One region of the Bradyrhizobium ferriligni genome, then DNA from elsewhere that is predicted to be linked to it. Evidence: riboswitches for the same ligand, from Rfam matches in the RefSeq annotation. Region 1 holds a riboswitch; the other holds the start of a gene.
What was found. A riboswitch is a leader RNA that binds a small molecule or an ion and turns the genes downstream of it on or off. The one in region 1 is predicted to bind S-adenosylmethionine.
Positions count from the first base shown of each region.

Region 2: another riboswitch for S-adenosylmethionine. It lies ahead of metX (homoserine O-acetyltransferase MetX); the one in region 1 lies ahead of AC1VNY_RS01775 (O-succinylhomoserine sulfhydrylase).

Region 1 covers NZ_JBXEJO010000002.1:154,780-158,184, forward strand. The annotation lists gene AC1VNY_RS01770 (SDR family NAD(P)-dependent oxidoreductase) at 24-797, shown strand; gene AC1VNY_RS01775 (O-succinylhomoserine sulfhydrylase) at 1,099-2,292, opposite strand; SAM riboswitch at 2,369-2,448, opposite strand; gene AC1VNY_RS01780 (2'-deoxycytidine 5'-triphosphate deaminase) at 2,583-3,405, shown strand, end outside.
Region 2 covers NZ_JBXEJO010000013.1:109,278-112,682, reverse strand. The annotation lists gene metW (methionine biosynthesis protein MetW) at 1-621, opposite strand, end outside; gene metX (homoserine O-acetyltransferase MetX) at 618-1,823, opposite strand; SAM riboswitch at 1,909-1,988, opposite strand; gene AC1VNY_RS10265 (chorismate mutase) at 2,163-3,011, shown strand; gene hisC (histidinol-phosphate transaminase) at 3,111-3,405, shown strand, end outside.

The DNA of each region.
Region 1 (3,405 bases):
TAGAACTCAGGGAAACAACAACAATGAAAAACACCCCGTTCGATCTCACCGGCCAGGTCGCGGTCATCACCGGCTCGAGCCGCGGCATCGGCCGCTCCTCGGCCGAGCTTCTGGCCAAACTCGGCGCCAAGGTTGTGATCTCCTCGCGCAAGGCGGATGCTTGCGAAGAAGTCGCCGACGGCATCAAGAAGGCGGGCGGCGACGCGCTCGTCATCCCCTGCAACATCTCACGCCGCAACGAGGTCGAGGCGCTGGTCTCGGGCACGATCAAGCACTACGGCAAGATCGACATCCTGGTCTGCAACGCAGCGGTGAACCCGTATTACGGCCCGCTGCTCGACATCACGGACGAGGCGTTCGACAAGATCATGGGCGCCAACGTCAAGAGCAACATCTGGCTCTGCTCGCAGACCATCCCGCAGATGGCCGAGCGCGGCAAAGGCTCGGTCGTGATCATCTCCTCGATCGGCGGCCTGCGCGGCTCGACGGTGATCGGCGCCTACGGCATCTCCAAGGCGGCCGACTTCGCGCTGTGCCGCAGCCTCGCCGGCGAATGGGGCCCGAAGGGCGTGCGCGTCAATTGCGTGGCGCCGGGCCTGGTGAAGACCGACTTCGCCCGCGCGCTGTGGGAGGATCCGGACAATCTGAAGCGCCGCACCGCATCGACACCGCTCCGCCGCATCGGCGAGCCCGACGAGATCGCAGGCGCGGTGGCCTATCTCGCTTCCGACGCCTCGACCTTCATGACCGGCCAGACCATCGTGGTCGACGGCGGCGTCACGACGGCGGCGACGTAGGGGGCATGCTCGCTTCGCCTCTCCCGCTTGCGAGGAAGGCAGCGCGAACCAGTCACCACAAAATCAGTGTCGTCCCTGCGAAAGCAGGGACCCATACCCACCGCTTAGCACTGCTTGTGCAGGCTGTGGCCACAGCCTGCTCTAACAACTCGACCCTGTGGTTATGGGTCCCTGCTTTCGCAGGGACGACAGCGGAATATGCCGCGTGGGCCGACGACCACAATACTGGTGCCGTCCTTGCGAAAGCAGGGACGACGGCTTGCGGGAGGGGCGCAGCCCGCTCGGGGCTTCTACCTTTGCCTCAAACCTGCTCCAGCGCCCGCTCAAAATCCTCGATCAGGTCGTCGGGATGCTCGAGCCCGGCCGAGAAGCGAATAAAACCTTCGCTGATGCCGAGCTCGGCGCGGGCCTCCGGCGCCAGCCGCTGATGCGTCGTGGTCGCGGGATGCGTGACCAGGCTCTTGGCATCGCCGAGATTGTTGGAGATGCGCGAGATCTTCAGCGCGTTGAGGCAGCGGAAGGCGCCGGCCTTGCCGTCCTTCACCTCGAAGCCGACCAGCGTCGAGCCGGCGCCCATCTGCTTCTTCACCGTCTCGGCCTGCGGATGATCGGGGCGGCCCGGATAGACCAGCCGCGTGACCTTCGGATGTTTCGCCAGCGCCTCGGCGATCTTCGCCGCGTTCTCGGTCTGGGCGCGGACGCGGACGCCGAGCGTCTCCAGCCCCTTCAGCAGCACCCAGGCGTTGAACGGCGACAGCGACGGCCCGGTCTGGCGCATGAAATTGTGGATGTGCTCGGCGATGAAGGCTTCCGACGACAGGATGACGCCGCCGAGGCAGCGGCCCTGGCCGTCGATATGCTTGGTCGCGGAATAGACCACGACGTCGGCGCCGAGCGACAGCGGGCTCTGCCAGATCGGCGTCGCGAACACATTGTCGACGATCAGCCGGGCGCCGCCGCTATGCGCGATCTCTGCGATCGCGCCGATATCGAGCACGTCGAGCGTCGGATTGGTCGGGCTCTCCAGGAAGAAGGTCTTGGTGTTGGGCCGCAATGCGCGCTGCCACTGGTCGAGATCGAGGCCGTCGACCAGCGTCGTCTCGATGCCGTAGCGCGGCAACAGGTCCTGCACCACGTAGAGGCAGGAGCCGAACAGGGCCTTCGAGGCCACCACATGATCGCCGGCCTTCAGCGGCGCGAGGATCGCGGTGGTCACCGCGGCCATGCCGGTCGCGGTCGAGCGCGCGGCTTCCGCGCCCTCGAGCTCGATCATGCGGCGCTCGAACATCGCAATGGTCGGGTTGGAATAGCGCGAATAGATGAAGCCGGGGTCCTGGCCCTTGAAGCGCGCCTCGCATTGCTCGGCGGTGTCGTAGACGTAGCCCTGGGTGAGAAACAGCCCTTCCGACGTCTCTCCGAATTGCGAGCGCAGCGTGCCGCCGTGGACGAGGCGGGTTTCGGGACGAAAGCGGGCCGTGGTTTCAGATTCAGACATGTGACCTCCGAGGTGGCCATTTCCCCTGGAAACTGGCCACAAAAAAACCGGCCTGGAGCAACCTCCACAAGCCGGGATCACACTGTCCCCGGCCTGTTTAGCGACTTATTTAACGTGGCTGCAAGCCGGCCGGCTCAAATCACCACGGGATAAGTGCAGCTGATATTCCCTCGCGCCCTTTCCGTCAAGACGGTCATCGGATAACCCGTAAAAGCCCATATTTTGGGGCTTGATGGCCGCCTGGAGTATGATTTTTGGGCCATCTCGAGGGATCGCCGAGGGACCGCATCGTGTCGTTCACGCTGGAAGATGAATCCAACGGAATCCTGCCCGACCGCATGATCGCGGAGATGGCGGAGGCCGGCCTCATTCTGCCCGCCTATGACTTCGTCGAGAGCCAGATCCAGCCGGCCAGCCTCGATTTGCGCCTTGGCGACATCGCCTACCGGGTCCGTGCCAGCTTCCTGCCGGGGCCCGATGCCACCGTCGCCGAGCGGATCGACGAGCTGAAGCTGCACGAGATCGATCTGTCCGACGGCGCGGTGCTGGAGACCAACTGCGTCTACATCGTGCCGCTGCTGGAGAGCCTGGCGCTGCCGCCGGAGATCGTGGCCGCGGCCAACCCGAAGAGCTCGACCGGACGGCTCGACGTCTTCACCCGTGTGATCGCCGACGGCACCCGCCGCTTCGACATGATCGGCGCCGGCTATCACGGCCCGCTCTACGCCGAGATCAGCCCGAAGACGTTTCCCGTGCTGCTGCGCGAGGGGTCGCGGCTCAGCCAGGTCCGCTTCCGGATCGGCGAGGCGACGTTGACCGCCGACGAGCTCGATGCGCTGCATGCCGCCGAGCGGCTGGTCGATATCGACGATGCCGATCTCTCCGATGGCGTTGCGCTTTCCGTCGATCTCTCCGGCGAGAGCTCGGGTGGCTTCGTCGGCTATCGCGCCAAGCGTCACACCGGCGTGGTCGATGTCGATCGCCGCGGCGGCTATGCGGTCGACGATTTCTGGGAGCCGATCAAGGCGCGGCCCGACGGCAGCCTCATTCTCGATCCCGGCGAGTTCTACATCCTGGCGTCGAAAGAGGCGGTGCAGGTGCCGCCGGACTACG
Region 2 (3,405 bases), on a different contig from region 1:
GCCGAACATGTTCCACACCCACCACGGCAGGTTGAGCGGCACCGGGCGGCCGTAGAGATCGAGCGCAACCGCGCGCTCCATCTTGACGTTGATCTCCTCGCAGAGCTGCACGAAATCCTTGATGGTGCAGAAATGGATGTTCGAGGTGTCGTACCAGCTCGCCGGCAAATTCTCCGTGCGCGGCATGTGGCCGCCGATCAGAAGCTGCAGCCGCATCTTCCAGAACCCGAAATTCGGGAACGAGACGATGGCGCGCTGGCCGATCCGCAGCAGATTTTCCAGCACCACCTTGGGCTGCCGCGTCGCCTGCAAGGTCTGCGACAGGATCACGTAGTCGAACGCATCGTCGGGATAGTTGACGAGGTCGGTGTCGGCATCGCCCTGCACCACGGCGAGCCCCTTGGCGACGCAGCCATTGACGCCCTCGCGCGACAGCTCGATGCCGCGGCCGTCGATGCCGCGGCTCTCCAACAGCTGCAGCAATTCGCCATCGCCGCAGCCGACGTCGAGCACGCGCGAGCCCGGCCGCACCATGTCGGCGACCAGCAGATGATCGGTGCGATAGCCGCCGGTCCGCTCCGGCGCGATGCCCGGCAAGGGCAATGTCTGCTGCATGCTCATGACTGGCCGTCGTCCTTCAATCCGCGCGCCTTGCCTGCGGCCAGCAGGAAGGCGCGGGAGATCTCGAGGAATTCGGGCACGTCGAGCAGGAAGGCGTCGTGCCCCCTGTCGGTCTCGATCTCGGCGAACGACACCCGCGCGCTCGACGCGTTCAGCGCATGCACCAGCGCGCGCGATTCCGAGGTCGGAAACAGCCAGTCGCTGGTGAACGACACCACGCAGAACCGCGTCTGGATGCCGGTGAACGCCTTCGCCAGCACGCCGTTGTGGTCGGCGGCGATGTCGAAATAGTCCATCGCGCGGGTCAGATAGAGATAGGAGTTGGCATCGAAGCGCTCGACAAAGGACGAGCCCTGGTAGCGCAGATAGCTCTCGACCTGGAAATCCGCATCGAACGAGAAGGTCGGCAGCTCGCGGTCCTGCATCCGCCGTCCGAACTTGCGGTGCAGCGCGGCGTCCGAGAGATAGGTGATGTGCGCGGCCATCCGCGCCACGGCCAATCCGCGGTGCGGATGGGTGTCCTCGTCGACATAGCGGCCGCCGCGCCAGTCCGGATCGGCCATCACGGCCTGGCGGCCGAGCTCGTGGAACGCGATGTTCTGCGCCGAGTGGCGCGTCGAGCAGGCGATCGCGAGCGTCGAGAACACGCGCTCCGGATAGGCCGCGGTCCATTGCAGCACCTGCATGCCGCCCATCGAGCCGCCGACCACGCAGAACAGCGTCGTGATGCCGAGACGATCGATCAGCATCGCCTGCGCGCGCACCATGTCGGGGATGGTGATGATCGGGAAATCGAGTCCCCACACCTTGCCGGTCGCGGGGTTCAGCGACGCAGGGCCGGTCGAGCCCATGCAGCCGCCGATCACATTGGAGCAGATGATGAAGTATTTATCGGGATCGATCGGCCGGCCGATGCCGACCATGGTCTCCCACCAGCCGGGCTTGCCGGTGACGGGATGGATGTTGTTGACGTGCTGATCGCCGGTCAGCGCGTGGCAGACCAGGATCGCGTTGGAGTGGTCGGCATTGAGCTCGCCATAGGTCTGGTAGGCGATCTGGAACGGTGCGAGATCGACGCCGCAATCGAGCTTGAGCGGCTGGTCCATCCCGAACTTCGCCACCAGTGACGACGGATGGTCGGCCTCATGGGCGCGATCATCGCTCGGGGTTTGTGGGCTCGGTATCGGACGCACGTTGCTCATCTAGGCGACCCTGCCTCCGCGCGGGAGGGCTCGACGGACCTCAGGCCAATAAAAAACCCGGCCTGAACAAAGGTTCGGCCGGGAGCTGATAAGGTCCCCGGCCTGTTTAGCGAGTTGTTTAACGTGGCTGCAAGCCGGCCGGCTCAAATGACCACGGGACGCAGGGAACGTAGTCCCCGCGCCCCCCGCCGTCAAGACAGCCCTGCCCACGGCCAATTGGTTAACCGAATGCGCAACGCACGCCTGCGACGTTTCTCTTTGCTTTCGCTGCCCGTCTTTCCTAATCAGGGACCCTGTCCGACGCGGCAACGGGCCGCCCCGACGACAAGGTTTGAGAGCATGTCCAACCCACCCCCGTCGCCGCCCTCGCTGCAGGAGCTGCGCAAGGAGATCGATGCGATCGACGAGCAGGTTCACCGCCTGTTGATGGCGCGCGGCGACATCATCGACCGCCTGATCCAGGTCAAGAAGACCCAGGAGGTCGGCTCCGCATTCCGCCCGGCGCGCGAGGCCAGCATGATGCGCGAACTGGTGCGGCGTCATCGCGGCATCCTGCCGCTCGACACCATCGAGAGCATCTGGCGCGTCATCATCTCGACCTTCACCTACGTGCAGGCGCCGTTCGCGGTGCATGCCGATGTTTCGGTCGGCGAGTCGGCCATGCGCGACTCGGCGCGGTTTCACTTCGGCTTCGTGGTGCCCTATGTGTCGCATTTCAGCGCACAGGCCGCGGTCGAGGCGGTGGCGAAGTCGAAGGGCGACCTCGCGCTGGTCTCCGCGATCGCGAGCCGCACGCCGTGGTGGAATGCGCTCGAGGCCAGTGGCGCGCCGAAGATCATCGCGCGGTTGCCGTTCCTCGAACGCGCCGACCATCCCGCCGCGTTGCCGGTGTTCGTGATCTCGCGGGTCGCCGACGACGCCATGGTCACCGAAGTGCAGACCTGGAGCGTGCGCGTCTCCGGCTGGAACGCCGATGTCGCCCGCGCGCTTGCCCCGCTCGCCGAGATCGTCGCGGTCCCCGACACCGCCTTCGACGGCGCGGCGCTCCTGGTCTCGGTCACCGGCCACGATTTCGAGGCCATCAAGCTCGCCTTGATCAAGGCCGGCGCCTCGGTCCGCTCGTCGGCCCTCGTCGGCAGCCACGCAACGCGCTATACGGTGCCCTCTAACGGATCGGCCAGGACCTGAAGCAAGAGCCAGCCGCCCGTCCAGACTTTTGTTTTGACGCGTTTTCTTCACGCGAACCGGTATCCACTTCGCTCGAAAACGCTCTGTTCGGAGTTGATGATGTCCCGCCCTGTGCCGAACCCCGGCATCCTCGATATTGCGCCCTACACGCCCGGCAAGAGCCCGGTGCCGGAACCGGGCCGCAAGGTGTTCAAGCTGTCCGCCAACGAGACGCCGTTCGGGCCGTCTCCGAAGGCGATCGCGGCCTACAAGGCCGCGGCTGACCATCTCGAGGACTATCCGGAGGGCACCTCGCGCGTGCTGCGCGAGGCGATCGGCCGCGCCTACGGGCTCGATCCCGACCGCATCATCTGCGGCGCCGGCTCCGACGAGATCCTCAATCTCTTGGCGCACA